4 regions of the Pseudomonas sp. HN11 genome follow, and region 2 is predicted to be linked to each of the others. Evidence: predicted binding sites of a transcription regulator. Region 2 holds the regulator's gene; each other region holds the start of a gene.
What was found. Region 2 encodes sigma-54, which starts transcription at its own class of promoters, with help from an activator protein. Its sites were predicted from a motif close to ANTGGCATNNANNTTGCTNT; they were not measured.
Positions count from the first base shown of each region.

Region 1: a site for sigma-54 is predicted at 1,885-1,904, ahead of flgB (flagellar basal body rod protein FlgB). Genes of this name have one in related genera too.
Region 3: a site for sigma-54 is predicted at 1,727-1,746, ahead of LVW35_RS15005 (circularly permuted type 2 ATP-grasp protein). Genes of this name have one in related genera too.
Region 4: a site for sigma-54 is predicted at 1,462-1,481, ahead of glnA (type I glutamate--ammonia ligase). Genes of this name have one in related genera too.

Region 1 is NZ_CP089985.1:4,821,804-4,826,013, reverse strand. It holds gene LVW35_RS21960 (chemotaxis protein CheV) at 1-768, shown strand, start outside; gene cheR (CheR family methyltransferase) at 811-1,638, shown strand; gene flgB (flagellar basal body rod protein FlgB) at 1,949-2,356, shown strand; gene flgC (flagellar basal body rod protein FlgC) at 2,360-2,803, shown strand; gene flgD (flagellar hook assembly protein FlgD) at 2,820-3,548, shown strand; gene flgE (flagellar hook protein FlgE) at 3,580-4,210, shown strand, end outside.
Region 2 is NZ_CP089985.1:971,986-976,195, forward strand. It holds gene rapZ (RNase adapter RapZ) at 1-605, opposite strand, end outside; gene ptsN (PTS IIA-like nitrogen regulatory protein PtsN) at 608-1,072, opposite strand; gene hpf (ribosome hibernation-promoting factor, HPF/YfiA family) at 1,083-1,388, opposite strand; gene LVW35_RS04380 (RNA polymerase factor sigma-54) at 1,464-2,957, opposite strand; gene lptB (LPS export ABC transporter ATP-binding protein) at 3,142-3,867, opposite strand; gene lptA (lipopolysaccharide transport periplasmic protein LptA) at 3,867-4,210, opposite strand, start outside.
Region 3 is NZ_CP089985.1:3,294,221-3,298,430, reverse strand. It holds gene LVW35_RS15010 (alpha-E domain-containing protein) at 1-143, opposite strand, end outside; gene LVW35_RS15005 (circularly permuted type 2 ATP-grasp protein) at 146-1,555, opposite strand; gene LVW35_RS15000 (hypothetical protein) at 1,957-2,502, shown strand; gene LVW35_RS14995 (hypothetical protein) at 2,583-2,795, shown strand; gene LVW35_RS28930 (hypothetical protein) at 2,807-2,941, shown strand; gene LVW35_RS14990 (cation:proton antiporter) at 2,932-4,210, opposite strand, start outside.
Region 4 is NZ_CP089985.1:351,994-356,203, reverse strand. It holds gene thiI (tRNA uracil 4-sulfurtransferase ThiI) at 1-1,247, opposite strand, end outside; gene glnA (type I glutamate--ammonia ligase) at 1,582-2,988, shown strand; gene LVW35_RS01655 (chorismate mutase) at 3,137-3,673, shown strand; gene LVW35_RS01650 (cupin domain-containing protein) at 3,750-4,175, shown strand.

The DNA of each region.
Region 1 (4,210 bases), 2.4 Mb from region 2:
AGCCCGGTGGTGTGTGGCGTTGCCAACATCCGTGGCGCGACGATCCCGATTCTTGACCTGGCCTTGGCCACCGGTTCGGCGGGTTTGCAGGACCGCCAGAGCCCGTTCGTCATCATTACCGAGTACAACACCAAGACCCAGGGTTTCCTGGTGCGCTCGGTGGAACGCATCGTCAACATGAACTGGGAGGAGATCCATCCGCCGCCCAAGGGCACCGGTCGCGATCACTACCTCACGGCGGTGACGCGCGTGGATAACCAGTTGGTGGAGATCATCGACGTGGAGAAAATCCTCGCCGAAGTGGCGCCGACCTCGGAATCGATTTCCGTGGGTGTGGTGGACGCCGAAACCGCGCACAAGGCCGTGTCCCTGCGCGTGCTGACGGTGGACGACTCCTCGGTGGCGCGTAAACAGGTGACCCGCTGTCTGCAAACCGTTGGTGTGGAAGTGGTAGCCCTCAATGACGGTCGCCAGGCGCTGGATTACCTGCGCAAGCTGGTGGACGACGGCAAAAAGCCGGAAGAAGAATTCTTGATGATGATCTCTGACATCGAGATGCCGGAAATGGACGGCTACACCCTCACGGCTGAGATACGCAACGATCCACGCATGCAAAAATTGCATATCATCCTGCATACTTCGTTGTCGGGTGTATTCAACCAGGCGATGGTCAAGAAGGTCGGTGCGGATGACTTTTTGGCGAAATTCCGTCCTGATGACCTGGCATCCCGGGTTGTCGACCGGATCAAGGCAGCAGATCACGGCTAAGGTGTTTTCCTTGGCGGTCATACGATTTTAGAGGCGGTATCAGTGTCTACGGGTAATTTGGATTTCGAACAGTTCCGGGTCTTCCTGGAAAAAGCCTGTGGCATATTGCTCGGTGAAAACAAGCAGTACCTGGTATCCAGCCGTCTCAACAAACTGATGGAACAGCAGGGCATCAAGTCGTTGGGTGAGCTGGTCCAGCGCATCCAGGGGCAGCCGCGCAGCGGGCTCAAGGAGATGGTGGTCGATGCCATGACCACCAACGAAACCCTGTGGTTTCGTGACACCTACCCCTTTGAAGTACTCAAAAACAAAGTGCTGCCGGAGGCCATCAAGGCCAGCCCGGGCCAGCGCCTGCGCATTTGGTCGGCCGCCTGCTCTTCGGGGCAGGAACCCTACTCGATCTCGATGTCCATTGATGAGTTCGAGCGGACCAACATGGGCCAGTTGAAGGCCGGCGCGCAAATCGTGGCCACCGACCTGTCCGGCACCATGCTCACCAACTGCAAGACTGGCGAGTACGACAGCCTGGCCCTGGGCCGTGGTTTGTCCCAGGAACGCCTGCAGCGTTACTTCGACCCGAAAGGGGCGGGACGCTGGGCGGTCAAGGCGCCGATCAAGAACCGCGTGGAATTCCGCTCGTTCAATCTGCTCGATAGCTACGCCAGCCTGGGCAAGTTCGACATGGTGTTCTGCCGCAACGTGCTGATCTACTTCTCGGCCGAAGTGAAGAAAGACATCCTGCTGCGCATTCATGGCACGCTCAAGCGCGGTGGTTATCTGTTCCTCGGCGCCTCTGAAGCGCTCAACGGTCTGCCGGACCATTTCCAGATGGTGCAGTGCAGCCCGGGGATCATCTACCAGGCCAAATAAGCCGTACGCAGTCAAAAATGTGGGAGTGGGCTTGCTCGCGAAAGCGCAATGTCAGTCACTGATAAGGTGACTGACCCACCGCATTCGCGAGCAAGCCCGCTCCCACATTTGTTTTGCGGCAATCCTTTCGAAAGCGGCAACGTCTATTGCCGCTTTACTGGCGTCACGCGGAAACCGCTTGCCGCTTTTCTGGCATTGCCACCCGGCAATCTCCCCTCAGGCCCTTTAAATACGGGCTCAGCGCAAACTGGCACACACCTTGCTATAACCCAGTTAACGAAAAGCAGGTCAGCCCTTGAAGGTTTCCACCATGAGCATCAGCTTCGATAAAGCGCTCGGTATCCACGAACAAGCCCTGGGCTTCCGCGCCCAGCGTGCCGAAGTCCTGGCCAACAACATTGCCAACGCCGACACCCCGAACTACAAGGCTCGGGACCTGGACTTCTCCGCCGTGCTCGCCGCACAGCAAGACAAGACCAAGAACGGCACCTTCGCCTTGAACATGACCAACAGCCGTCATATCGAAGCGCAAGGCCTGAGCAGTGGTGACGAGTCGCTGTTGTATCGCACGCCAATGCAGCCGTCGATCGATCAGAACACCGTCGACGCGCAGCTGGAGCAATCGGCCTACGCCGAGAACTCGGTGAACTTTCAAGCCAGCTTCACCCTGCTTAACAGCAAATTCAAAGGGCTGATGTCAGCCCTGCGTGGAGAGTAAGCCATGTCCCTGTCCAGTGTTTTCAATATTGCCGGCAGTGGCATGAGCGCGCAGACCACGCGTTTGAACACCGTCGCCAGTAACATCGCCAACGCCGAGACCGTGTCTTCGAGCATTGACCAGACCTACCGCGCCCGTCATCCGGTGTTCGCCACCATGTTCCAGGGCGGCCAGGCGGGCGGCAGCGATTCGTTGTTCCAGGACCAGGGCGCCGCTGGCTCCGGCGTGCAGGTGCTCGGTGTGGTCGAAGACCAGAGCAACCTCGAAGCCCGCTACGAGCCCAACCATCCCGCCGCGAACGAAAAGGGTTATGTCTACTACCCCAACGTCAACGTGGTCGAGGAAATGGCCGACATGATTTCCGCCAGCCGCTCGTTCCAGACCAACGCGGAAATGATGAACACCGCCAAAGCCATGATGCAGAAGGTCCTGACCCTGGGTCAGTGATAAGGGGCGCCAACTAATGGCCATTGTTGATACGAGTAACAACACGCCAGTCCAGGACCTTTTCAATTCCAAGGTCAAGACCGCGACAGACAACGCCAGCAGCCTGGGCGACGCGTCCAAGGCCGCGACCGGCAAACAAGCGCTGGGCAAGGATGCGTTCCTGCAACTGCTGGTCACCCAGCTGAAAAACCAGAACCCGCTGTCGCCGCAAGACAACGGCGCGTTCGTGGCCCAGCTGGCGCAGTTCAGCAGTCTGGAAGGCATCAACACCCTGAACGACTCGGTGAATGCGATCTCCAGCAACTTCAGCTCGTCGCAAGCGCTGCAGGCGTCGTCGTTGGTAGGGCGCTCGATCATCATCCAGACCGACAAGGCCATGGTTGATACCAGCAAGAGCATGACCGGTTCGGTGGATGTCACAGCGGCCACAGGCAACGTTACCGTCAAGGTCACCGACAAAGATGGCAACCTGGTCCGCACCATCGAAATGGGCGCCCAGAGTGCTGGCAGCCAGAGCTTTATCTGGGATGGCAAGAACGACAAGGGCGAGGTCGCTCCTGCGGGCACCTACACCTTCAATGCCACCACCAAGAATGACAAAGGCGACGCCGTTGCCCTGGCCACTTCGCTGCCGGCCACGGTCACGAGCGTGACCTTGAGCAAGACCGGCGGCGAAATGCTGCTGAACCTGGCGGGCGGCATGGGCAGCGTCAAGCTGTCACAAATTCAGACTATCGGTACATAGAGCCGGCTAAATACGGCAGAGGGAGAGAAATATGTCTTTTAATATCGGCCTTAGCGGTCTCTATGCGGCCAACAAACAACTGGACGTGACCGGCAACAACATCGCCAACGTCGCAACCACGGGCTTCAAGTCGTCCCGTGCGGAATTCGCGGACATCTATGCCGCCTCCAAGTTGGGCACCGGCCAGAATAGCATCGGCAATGGCGTGAACCTGGCGGCTGTGTCCCAGCAGTTCACCCAAGGTGACGTGAACGGCAGCGGCGGCATTCTGGACATGGCGATCCAGGGCGGTGGTTTCTTCGTGCAGAAGGGCAGCGATGGGTCGCTGGAGTACACCCGTAGCGGTGCCTTCCGTGCCGACAAAGACGGCTATATCACCAACAACACCGGAACCTCGCGTTTGCAAGGCTACGCGGCGGATGCTGACGGCAAGATCATCAAGGGCGGCCTGACCGACCTGCAACTGAACCTGTCGAACCTGCCGCCCAAGGCGTCCACCAAAGTGGACTCCACCAGTAACCTGAACTCCTCGGAGCCGGTGATCGACCAGGTGGCGAAGCCGTTCAACCCGGGCGATACCAGCACCTTCACCACCCAGTACAGCACCACCTTGTATGACTCCCAGGGCAATGCGCACCCGATGGTGCAGTACCTGGTGAAGA
Region 2 (4,210 bases):
TCACGCAACTCCGGCTTCCAGTACGGATTGGGCAGGCAACGCACGTCGAACACCAGGTCGGCGTCCACTGGCATGCCGCGCTTGAACCCGAATGACTCGACCAGAAACGCTGTGCCGGGCTCCGGCTGGTTCAGCAGGCGTAGCTTGATGGCATCCCGCAGCTGGTACAGATTGAGGCTGGTGGTGTTGATCTTGAGGTCGGCAAGGTCAATGATCGGCCCCAGCAGCTTGGTTTCGTCTTCAATGGCTTCGGCAAGCGAGCGGTGGGGGCTGCTGAGGGGGTGACGCCGACGGGTTTCAGAGAAGCGCTTTAACAGGGTCTCCTCGTCAGCATCCAGATAAAGCACATCGCAATGGATGTGCTTGGCCCGTACTTCCTCGAGCAATTGCGGGAATCGCTCCAAGTGGCTGGGCAGGTTGCGGGCATCGATCGAAACGGCGACCAGGGGCTGTGCCAGCTCGGTGTGGATCAACGCGCGTTCAGCCAACTCCGGCAGCAGGCCAGCGGGCAAATTGTCGATGCAATAGAAGCCGTTATCCTCAAGAACATTGAGGGCGGTGCTTTTACCCGAGCCGGAGCGGCCGCTGACGATGATCAAACGCATGATTACTGCCCGTTCTGTTCATCCAGGACAACCTGGTACAGCGCCTCATTGCTACTGGCGCTACGCAGTTTGTCGCGTACTTCCTTGCGGTCAAGCATGCTGGCGATCTGCCTGAGCAGTTCCAGGTGTGCATCGGTGGCGGCTTGTGGGACCAGCAGAACGAACAGCAGGTCGACCGGGGCGCCGTCGATAGCGTCGAAATCGATGGGGGCTTCCAGGTGGAGCAGGGCGCTGACGGGTGTTTCGCAGCCTTTGAGGCGGCAATGAGGAATGGCGATGCCGTTACCAAAACCGGTAGAGCCGAGTTTTTCACGGGCAATCAGCGCATCGAACACATCTTGCATCTCCAGATCCGGCACTTCGCGCGCGATCAGGTTGGCAATTTGTTCGAGGGCTTTTTTCTTGCTGCCTCCCGGCACATTCACGAGGGAACGGCCGGGGGTCAGGATGGTTTCAAGTCGGATCATGGGGGGAGAGTTAACGACCTGTACCTTGCATCAGGTGCAGATTCTTTTCCTTATGCTTTATGAGTTGGCGGTCCAGCTTGTCGTAGAGCGAGTCGATCGCCGCGTACATGTCTTCATGTTCCGCATTGGCGACGAGCTTTGCATTCGGTACGTGCAGGGTGGCCTCGATTTTCTGCTTGAGCTTATCGACCTCCATGATGACCTGCACATTGGTGATCTTGTCAAAATGCCCCGCCAGCTTGTTCAGCTTGCTTTCGGTGTATTCACGCAGGGGTTTGGTGACTTCCAGCTGGTGTCCACTGATGTTGACTTGCATACAGCTTCTCCTTCGTTGCCAGTGCATAAAGCGGCAGGTAGGAATACCTGCCACTGGAACGCTGTGGCCCGCCCGTCACATCAAACGCTTACGCTCGCTGGAAGGCGCGATCCCGAGGGACTCGCGGTACTTGGCGACGGTTCGACGGGCGACCTGAATGCCTTGTGCCTCCAGTAAACCAGCGATCTTACTGTCACTCAATGGCTTTTTCTGATTTTCCGCCGCAACCAGTTTTTTGATGATCGCGCGGATCGCCGTGGACGAGCATTCACCGCCTTCGGAGGTGCTGACGTGGCTGGAGAAAAAGTATTTCAGCTCATATATACCCCGTGGGGTATGCATGAATTTTTGCGTGGTCACCCGCGAAATCGTCGACTCATGCATGCCTACCGCTTCAGCGATATCATGCAGTACCAGCGGTTTCATTGCTTCGTCGCCGTATTCCAGGAAACCGCGCTGGTGCTCGACGATCTGGGTGGCCACTTTCATCAGGGTTTCGTTGCGGCTTTGCAGGCTTTTGATGAACCAGCGGGCTTCCTGCAACTGGTTGCGCATGAAGGTGTTGTCGGCGCTGGTGTCGGCGCGACGCACGAAACCGGCGTATTGCGGGTTGACCCGCAGGCGTGGCACCGATTCCTGGTTCAGCTCCACCAGCCAACGCTCGTTGTCCTTGCGCACGATCACGTCGGGAACCACGTATTCGGCTTCGCTGGACTCGATTTGCGAGCCAGGGCGAGGGTTGAGGCTCTGTACCAGCTCGATGACCTGGCGCAGGTCGTCTTCCTTGAGCTTCATGCGGCGCATCAATTGACTGTAGTCGCGGCTGCCCAGCAGGTCGATGTAATCAGTGACCAGGCGCTGGGCTTCGGTGAGCCAGGGCGTCTTGGCCGGCAGCTGGCGCAATTGCAGCAGCAGGCATTCGCTGAGGGTGCGCGCGCCAATACCGGCGGGCTCGAACTGTTGAATGCGGTGCAGGACGGCTTCGATTTCGTCCAGCTCGATATCCAGCTCCGGATCGAACGCCTCAAGAATCTCTTCGAGCGTCTCGTCCAGATAACCCTGGTTGTTGATGCAGTCGATCAGCGTCACGGCGATCAGGCGATCGGTGTCCGACATCGGCGCCAGGTTCAGTTGCCACAGTAGATGGCTCTGCAAGCTCTCGCCAGCGGAGGTGCGGGTGGTGAAGTCCCACTCGTCATCGTCATTGCTGGGCAAGCTGCTGGCGCTGGTCTGGTAGACGTCCTCCCAGGCGGTATCTACCGGAAGCTCGTTGGGGATGCGTTCGTTCCATTCGCCTTCCTCAAGGTTATCCACCGTAGGGGCGGTTTCCTGATAGGAGGGTTCCTGCACGTCGGAATTGGGTTTTTGCTCGATGTTATCGGCCAGCGGGTCTGCGTTATCGAAGTCGTCGCCTTCTTCCTGGCGTTCGAGCATCGGATTGGACTCCAGGGCCTCCTGGATTTCCTGTTGCAGGTCCAGGGTCGACAATTGGAGCAGGCGGATGGCCTGTTGCAGCTGCGGTGTCATCGTCAGCTGCTGGCCCATTCTCAGGACTAGCGATGGTTTCATGGCAGGGGCTTAACACCTTATTCGCCGGCGCAGTGCGCCATCCACGACAGGGCGCGTTAGCGCCAAACATAAGCAAATTATATGCCTGATGTCGGGGGCTTTGCCTAGAGCGCGGTAACAATAAAAATCCGGAGGTTTTTATTGACTCCCGCGCATCGTGGCATCGGCCGTGACACCACGGTGTTTACAGGCGGAACTCGTGACCCAGGTACACTTCCTTGACCAGTTCGTTGGCCAGGATGGTGGCGGAATCACCTTCGGCGATCAGTTGGCCATCGTTGACGATATACGCGGTTTCGCAGATATCGAGTGTCTCACGGACGTTGTGGTCAGTGATCAGCACGCCAATGCCCTTGGCCTTGAGGTGATGGATGATCTGCTTGATGTCACCGACCGAGATCGGGTCGACGCCGGCAAACGGTTCGTCCAGCAGGATGAACTTGGGCGCGGTGGCCAGGGCGCGGGCGATTTCCACACGGCGGCGCTCACCACCGGAAAGGCTCATGCCGAGGTTGTCGCGAATGTGGTTGATGTGGAATTCCTGCAGCAGGCTTTCCAATTCCTTGCGACGGTCGTCACGGTCGAGTTCCTTGCGGGTCTCGAGGATGGCCATGATGTTATCGGCGACCGACAGTTTGCGGAAGATCGACGCCTCTTGCGGGAGATAGCCGATACCGGCGCGCGCACGGCCATGCATTGGCTGGTGGCTCACGTCCAGGTCGTCGATCAGAACACGACCCTGGTCCGCCTGGACCAGGCCAACGATCATGTAGAAGCAGGTGGTCTTGCCGGCGCCGTTGGGGCCGAGCAAGCCGACGATCTGGCCGCTGTCGATCGACAGGCTGACATCGCGCACGACCTGACGGCTTTTATAGGCCTTGGCCAGATGCTGGGCTTTCAGGGTTGCCATTACTCGGCCTTCTTCTTCGGCTGGATAACCATGTCGATGCGTGGACGAGGTGCGGTGACCTTACTGCCATTGGCACGACCGGCGTTAGCGATCTGTTTCACGGTGTCGTAGGTGATTTTCTCACCTTCCGTGGAGTTGCCATCGGGGCTGAGTACCTTGGCCTGGTCGATCAGCACGATGCGGTTCTGCTGGGCGTGGTACTGGATGGTCTTGCCATAGCCTTTCATCGGGCCGGTGTCGGTAGGCGCCTGCTTCTGTTCGAAGTAAGCCAGGTTGCCCACCGAAGTGACCACGTCAATGTCGCCGGACTGGGTACGAGTCAGGGTCACCGTATTGCCGGTGA
Region 3 (4,210 bases), 2.3 Mb from region 2:
GCCAGTTCATCCAGGCCGTCGCTGCGCCCGGCTTGGGGCATCAACGACAGGGAATAACTGACTTCGAGCATGCGCGCCAGGTTCTCGGCGCGCTCCAGGTAGCGGGACATCCAATACAGATCTGCGGCGGTTCTACTCAACATACTCAGCCCTCCACCACCCAGGTGTCCTTGGTTCCGCCGCCTTGCGACGAATTGACGATCAGCGAGCCTTCCTTTAATGCCACACGGGTGAGGCCGCCGGGCACCAAGCGGGTTTCTTTGCCCGAGAGCACAAACGGTCGCAAGTCGATATGCCGAGGCGCGATGCCGTTTTCGACAAACGTGGGGCAGGTGGAAAGGCTCAGGGTCGGTTGGGCGATATACGCGTGGGGCCTGGCCTTGATGCGTTGGCGGAAGTCCTCGATTTCGGCGGCGCTAGAGGCTGGGCCGACTAACATGCCGTAGCCGCCGGAGCCCTGGGTTTCCTTGACCACCAGTTCCGCCAGGTTGGCGAGTACGTGGGACAGTTCATCCGGCTTGCGGCATTGAAAGGTCGGTACGTTTTGTAGCACCGGCTCTTCATCCAGATAGAAACGGATCATTTCCGGCACGTAGGGGTAGATCGACTTGTCGTCGGCAACGCCGGTGCCGATGGCATTGGCCAGCACCACATTGCCGGCGCAATAGGCGGCGACCAGGCCGGGCACGCCCAGCATCGACTCGGGGTTGAAGGCCTTGGGGTCGAGGAAGGCGTCGTCGATACGCCGGTAGATGACATCCACCGGCTTGGGGCCGTCGGTGGTGCGCATGAATACCTTGAGGTCCTGCACAAACAGGTCCGCGCCTTCTACCAACTCAACGCCCATTTCCCGGGCGAGGAACGCATGCTCGAAGAACGCGCTGTTGAAGCGGCCCGGCGTCAGCACCACCACGTTGGGATTGTCCAGGCGGCTTGAACTTTTCAGGGTCTTGAGCAGCAGGTTGGGGTAATGGTCCACCGGTGCGATGCGCTGCTTGGCGAACACCTCGGGAAACAGGCGCATCATCATCTTGCGGTCTTCGAGCATGTAGCTTACGCCGCTGGGAGTGCGCAGGTTATCTTCGAGCACGTAGTAGGTGCCGTCGCCGTCGCGCACCAGGTCCACACCGGAGATGTGCGAATAGAGGTCGCGGTGCAGGTCCAGGCCGACCATGGCCTTCTGATAACCCTCGTTACCCAGCACCTGGTCGGCCGGAATGATCCCGGCCTTGATGATGCGCTGATCGTGGTAGATGTCGGCAAGAAACATGTTCAGTGCGTTGACGCGCTGGATACAGCCGCGCTCGATCACACTCCATTCACTGGCGGGGATGCTGCGGGGGATGATGTCGAAGGGGATCAGGCGTTCGGTGTCCTGCTCGTCGCCATACAGGGTGAAGGTGATCCCGGCGCGGTGGAACAGCAGATCGGCTTCACGGCGACGCTGGGCCAGCAGTTCCGGCGGCGTGTTCGCCAGCCAGCGGGAGAAATCCTGATAATGCGCACGGCATGCGCCGTTTGCATCATTCATTTCATCGAAGAAAGATCGAGCCATTCCAGTACCTTGTCAGTGCCGAGGGGAACAGGGGGGCACTGCCGTTTCAAAAACGCATTTTTTATGAGCCCGTGGCGGAGAGTGCCAATGGGCCTGGTCCTTACTTTCTTGTGGGGTCGGCTCTGGGTCTGGGGGTAACCAATGCTCCTGTGTCCGGGCGGATGAATGGATAAAGCAATGCGTGTGCCGAAATCCCCAAAACACCAGATCCCTTTGTAGTGAGCGAGCTTGCTGTGGTAAGCGGGCTCAGCGCGGGGCAAGCCCGCTCACTACAAAGCCCGTTCACCACAACAGCTCGCTCAGTACGGTGCACTCCATGCTCCGAGTTGGTGCGCGAACAAACTTGAACTTCACCTATCCCCATTCTTCTAACAGGACACGAACCCGCATGGAGCATCGACGTGCCCAGAATCATCTCTCCCACCACACCGGAAGCGGCGCTGACCGATCACAGCGAACACAGCGCCAAAATCTTCGGCTCCCCCAAGGACCGTCTGGATTTTTACCGGCGCGAAATCCAATACGAAACCACCATCCTGGCCAACCGAACCGACTCCTACCTGACGGCGCAGTCATTCCTGGTCATCGCCTTTGTCTCCGGTATGGGCAACCTCAACCCGGAGTGGGGCAAGCTGTTCACCGTGGTCGTGCCGACTTTCCTCGCGGCGCTGGGCATTCTCAGTTCTCTCAACGCCTGGCCGGGGATCCGCGCGGCGTATGACATCATCGATCACTGGCACTTCAAGCAAAGCGAACTGCTGCGCAGCGAGCCAGTAATGGGGATGGCCTATGACGAGTCGCCGTTGTTTTCGGAAATGGAGTCGTCCCACAAGGGCTACCGCAAGTCGTTGTTGTTCTCGATGCGCGCACCGTGGCTGTTCATGGTGTTCTGGGTTCTTCTCGCCGCTTACTCGTTTTACATCCAGGTCGATAATCCAGGCTCTTAACCAATTGGAACTTCATTGACCCGTACGCGACCTTACCTTTACGCAGCCTGCATTTTCCCGACACTGCGAAGAGGTGACCCATGAGCACACACGACGATCCCCAAGTCAGCGGTCGCAACGACCCGGCAATTGATGGCGGCGAACCGGCTCCCGGTACGGCTGCCGATGCGCCAAAAGACCCGGTTCCAACCAAAGACCCCAAGGCCAAGGAAAACGACTACAGTCCAGACTTCAAACCTGAGCCTGAGCTCAAGCCTGAAACCGATGCCGATATCGATACCCAAGGCGGTTAGCGGAGGCGGTCATGTCAAAAGAACTCGACGATGAACTCAATGACCCAGGCAATGAAGACCCGGGCTCATTGATGGATGATGCAGAAGTGCCGCTCAACGACCTGGATGAAGCGGCGGATGTGGGCAATACCGAGAATCAGGACTGAGCCTTCACCCTGGCACGTCGTTCATACCACGCCAGCATTGGCTGGGTACTCAGGCCATGAACGACGATGCTCAGGGCAATCACCGACAGGGTCAGGTTCACCGCCACCGCGCTGCTGGTGCCGATCAGCCCGTGGTTGAGTGCGTAGAACAGGTAGTAAATGCTGCCGATCCCGCGAATGCCGAACCATCCCATCAGGCCGCGTTGTGGGTAGTCAATCAGGCGCCCCCAGGGCATCGCCAGCACACTGACCGGCCGAATCACGCAAAACAACAACGCCGCCATCGGCAATGCCCGCCAATCCCAGTGGCTGATCAGCACAATCCCCAATACGGTCACCAGGAACACTTCCATCGAGCGTTCCACCAGGCTGCCGAATGACAGCATGTCGCCCATCATGACGCCCGCGGCGATCTGGGTGTCCTTCAGTTCGCTCACATCGCCCTGCAACGCGCGGTCCGGCTCGACTTCCAAATGGCCCACCACCGGCAATGCCAGATGCTCCGAAGGCGTTTGCGAGTTTCCGGTGGAGCGGAATTCCGCCTGGCGCAAGCCAAGCCCCGCTGCAAACACCGACAGAAAGCCATAACCACCCACCGCCTCGGCGATCACGTAGGCCAGCGCAATCAGGGCGAGGGTCAGGTAGTCATTGGGCGAGAGCGTGCTGTCACTGTTAGTGATGCGCAGCCACAGCGTCACGCGGCCAATACCGCGGCCCATCCAGTAGCCGATCAACAAACCGGCCGGCACCGCCCACATCAGGTTTTTCAACACCCAACCGCCCAGCCACTCGCCGTCAAACCCGCCGTGTTGCATGAACAGCAGGGCGAAAATCACAAAAGGGAAGGCGGTGCCGTCGTTCAAACCCGCCTCGCCGGACAAGCCGAAGCGCAGCGCATCGTAATCCTGAGCGTTATTGACCTGCACCAGGCCCGCCAGCACCGGATCCGTCGGCGCCAGGATCGCGCCTACCAGCAGCGACACGCCCCACGACAGCGCAAACAAGTAATGCAGCGCCAAGCTGATTCCCAGGATGGTCAGCAGCATCACCGGCCCGGCCATGCCAAACGCAATGCGCCAGGTACGGTGCTTGAGGGGCAGACGCAGTTTCAAGCCGCTGACAAACAGTGAAAACAGCACCGCGACTTCGGTGAGATGCTCCATCCAGCGCGCGGAGTTTTTGATATCCAGATGCAGCAGGTCAACGCCCAGTGGGCCGATCCCCACGCCAAGGAGCAGGCACACCGCCGAGGTGGTGACTGGCATCCAA
Region 4 (4,210 bases), 620 kb from region 2:
TGACGGATGTCGATGACGATCTGGCCGGCCAGGGCTTCGCTGACTTCTTCGATCTTTACATCCTGGCCCAATTCGTCGATCACGCGATCGATCGGAACCAGCTTGGCGTTCTCGAGCGCACGCTCCAGAATCGCCATGTCGAATTCTTTCTCTTCATGCTCCACGCGGTGGCGCTTGGCGTGGGTCTTGGGGTTCACAGAAATGACCCCGCAATACTCGGGCATGTGTTTGGCAAAGTCGGCTGTACCGATCTGTTCTGCCAGGTCGATGATGTCCTGCTTGTGGCTGGCGACCAGCGGGCGCAGCACCAGCTTCTCGGTGACGCAATCGATGATCGACAGGTTCGGCAGCGTCTGGCTGGACACCTGGGAGATCGCCTCACCGGTTACCAGTGCGTCGATCTGCAACTTGTCGGCGATCCGCGAGGCAGCGCGCAACATCATACGCTTCAATACCACGCCCATATGACCGTTATCGACTTTGCCGAGAATTTCCCCCAGCACTTCCTCGAACGGTACGCTCACAAATAGCACGCGTTGGGAGCTGCCGTACTTCTTCCAGATAAAGTGCGCGACTTCCATCACGCCCAATTCGTGTGCACGCCCGCCCAGATTAAAGAAGCAGAAGTGACTCATCAGGCCGCGGCGCATGATCTGGTAAGCGGCAACGGTGGAATCGAAACCGCCGGACATCAATACCAGGGTCTGTTCCAGGGCGCCCAGCGGGTAGCCGCCGATGCTGTTGTGCTGGCTGTGGATCACAAACAACCGTTGGTCGCGAATTTCCATGCGCACTTCAATTTGCGGCGCTTTCAGGGAAATTCCGGCTGCGCCGCACTCGCGACGCAGCTTGCTGCCGACATACTTTTCGACATCCATGGAGCTGAAGCTGTGCTTGCCGGCACGCTTGCAGCGCACCGAAAAGAGCTTGCCGGTAAGCGAGTCGCCGTAGTGCTGTTTGCACTTCTCGGTGATGTCGTCGAAGTCGCCCAGCGGGTACTCATCGACCTGCAGGAAATGCGCGATGCCCGGCATGCAGCTCAGGCGCTCGGTCATGTCCTTCAAGGCTTTGGGCTCGGTGATACGGGTTTCCAGCTCGAGGTTATCCCACACGCCGTTCACCACCACAGCCGGGTCCAGATCGCGGAGCACGGCACGGATGTTCTTGGCCAACTGACGGATGAAACGCGTCCGTACGGGTCGGCTTTTGATGGTGATCTCGGGGAAGACTTTAACGATTAATTTCATGGAAACAGCGCGCGCCGGGCCTGCTGAAAAAGGGGGGCGCGGATTATAGCGGAAATCGCTCAAGGTTTAACCAGTTAATATGCATCGCACGCACCACGCACTAAAGAGGTGCATTTACGCACCCTTACGCTACATTGCGGTGCGCTATTTTTGGGCATTTGTCGCAATGCACCTTTATAGGGTCGTTTTTGGAGCAGAAAACCCATGTTGGCGCACTGGCATGCAATTTGCTCTCTTGTGAGGCAGGTTGCCATGGCGGAGTATCCGCGCCGGCATCACCCACATTCTTAGGGCTAACTCCACTACCCCAGCCCGAAGCCACCCGGAGGACACTATGTCGAAGTCGGTTCAACTCATCAAAGATCATGACGTTAAATGGATTGATCTGCGCTTCACGGACACCAAAGGCACTCAGCACCACGTGACCATGCCGGCTCGCGACGCGCTGGATGAAGCTTTCTTCGAAGAAGGCAAAATGTTCGACGGTTCCTCCATCGCTGGCTGGAAAGGCATTGAAGCCTCCGACATGATCCTGATGCCGGACGACAGCACCGCCGTGCTGGACCCATTCACCGAAGAGCCGACCCTGATCCTGGTCTGCGACGTGATCGAGCCCTCGACCATGCAAGGCTACGACCGCGACCCACGTGCGATCGCCAAGCGCGCCGAGGAATACCTGAAGTCGACCGGTATCGGTGACACCGTATTCGTGGGCCCGGAGCCAGAATTCTTCATCTTCGACCAGGTCAAGTTCAAGTCCGACATCTCCGGTTCCATGTTCAAGATCTACTCCGAACAAGGCTCCTGGATGTCTGACCAGGACGTGGAAGGCGGCAACCATGGCCACCGTCCAGGTATCAAAGGGGGTTACTTCCCAGTTCCGCCGTTCGACCACGACCACGAAATCCGTACCTCCATGTGCAACGCCATGGAAGACATGGGCCTGGTCATCGAAGTGCACCACCACGAAGTGGCCACTGCCGGTCAGAACGAAATCGGTGTGAAGTTCAACACCCTGGTTGCCAAGGCTGACGAAGTACAGACCCTGAAGTACTGCGTACACAACACTGCCGTTGCCTATGGCCGTACCGCTACCTTCATGCCTAAGCCTCTGTATGGCGATAACGGTTCGGGTATGCACGTTCACCTGTCCATCGCCAAAGATGGCAAGAACACCTTCGCTGGCGAAGGGTATGCCGGCCTGTCCGACACCGCCCTGTACTTCATCGGCGGTATCATCAAGCACGGTAAGGCCCTGAACGGCTTCACCAACCCGTCGACCAACTCCTACAAGCGTCTGGTCCCAGGCTTCGAAGCTCCAGTGATGCTGGCCTACTCGGCGCGTAACCGTTCCGCTTCGATCCGTATTCCTTACGTGTCCAGCCCTCGCGCTCGCCGTATCGAAGCGCGCTTCCCGGATCCAGCAGCCAACCCGTACCTGGGCTTCGCTGCACTGCTTATGGCTGGCCTGGACGGCATCCAGAACAAGATCCACCCAGGCGACGCCGCCGACAAGAACTTGTACGACCTGCCGCCTGAAGAGGCCAAAGAGATCCCACAAGTGTGCGGCAGCCTGAAAGAAGCCCTGGAAGAGCTGGACAAGGGCCGTGCGTTCCTGACCAAAGGCGGCGTGTTCAGCGACGACTTCATCGATGCCTACATCGCTCTGAAAAGCGAAGAAGAAATCAAGGTCCGCACCTTCGTACACCCACTGGAATACGAGCTGTACTACAGCTGCTGATCCGGTAGCGCTGCTCAATGTAGCGTGATGAAAAAAAGACCTCCTTCGGGAGGTCTTCTTTTGTCTGGGATAGCGCACTCCCTGTCTCCTGGTGTATGACTGACCCACCGCCATCGCGGGCAAGCCCGCTCCTACAAGGAGATCTCCATTGAAACATCGACTTGCATTAGCCCTACTGCTAGTCAGCACTTGTGCATCCGCCGCGCCACCCACACTCGAACCTCTGCTCAACAGCATCGCCGAACGCCTGGAGATCGCTGACCAGGTCGCCCTGAGCAAATGGGACAGTAAAAAGCCTGTAGAGGACAAAAAGCGCGAACAGGAAGTGATCGCCAGCGTCGTAGCCCAGGCACCGAGCTACAAATTGGCGCCTGCCGCCGTCGAGCAGTTTTTCTCGGCGCAGATCGAAGCGAACAAACTGGTGCAGTACACCCACCTGTCCGACTGGCAATTCCAGGGCAAGGCGCCTGACGATCCGCGCCTGGACTTGGTGAAGCAGATCCGTCCGCAGTTGGACGAATTGCAAAAACGCCTGCTGCAGCAATTGGCTGACTTCACCCCGCAGCGCACCGACCCGCAGTGCCCACAGTGGCTGACCGACGCCGTGCATGAGCCACTGAACGATCCGCTGCGCCAACTGGCGATGATCCGTGCCACCGCCGAACTATGCGTTCGACCTACTTGATTTGAGGAACCGTCCTGCATCCTCACCTGAGCCCACAGCCATAGCCTGAGCGTTCACTCACAGAACAGGATGGACCATGGACATCTTCAAATGCTTGATTGCAGCAGGGATAGGTTTGTCGTTGCTGGGCTGCGGCACCCAGGCAAAGGTTGCAACACAGATCGAGAAAGAGGTCTTGCTTGAACGCAGCGAATCATGGGACGGCGCGCCCTACAAAGCCTACCCGTCCGGCCCGCCGCAAATCACGCTGATACGCCTGAAAATCCCCGCCCATACACAACTGCCATGGCACACCCACCCCATGCCTAACGCCGCCTACATCGTTTCGGGTGAGCTAACCGTTGAAGCCCGCAGCAGCGGGGTCACACGGACCTTAAGGCAGGGACAAACCCTGGCCGAGATGGTGGGCACTGAACATCGCGGCATTACCGGAGACACCCCGGTTGAGCTTCTGGTCTTTTACGCGGGCACTCCAGGCATGCCGCTGTCAGAGCAACACTGACCGTCCCGGATCGTTTTCACCCCGCCTTGAAAACG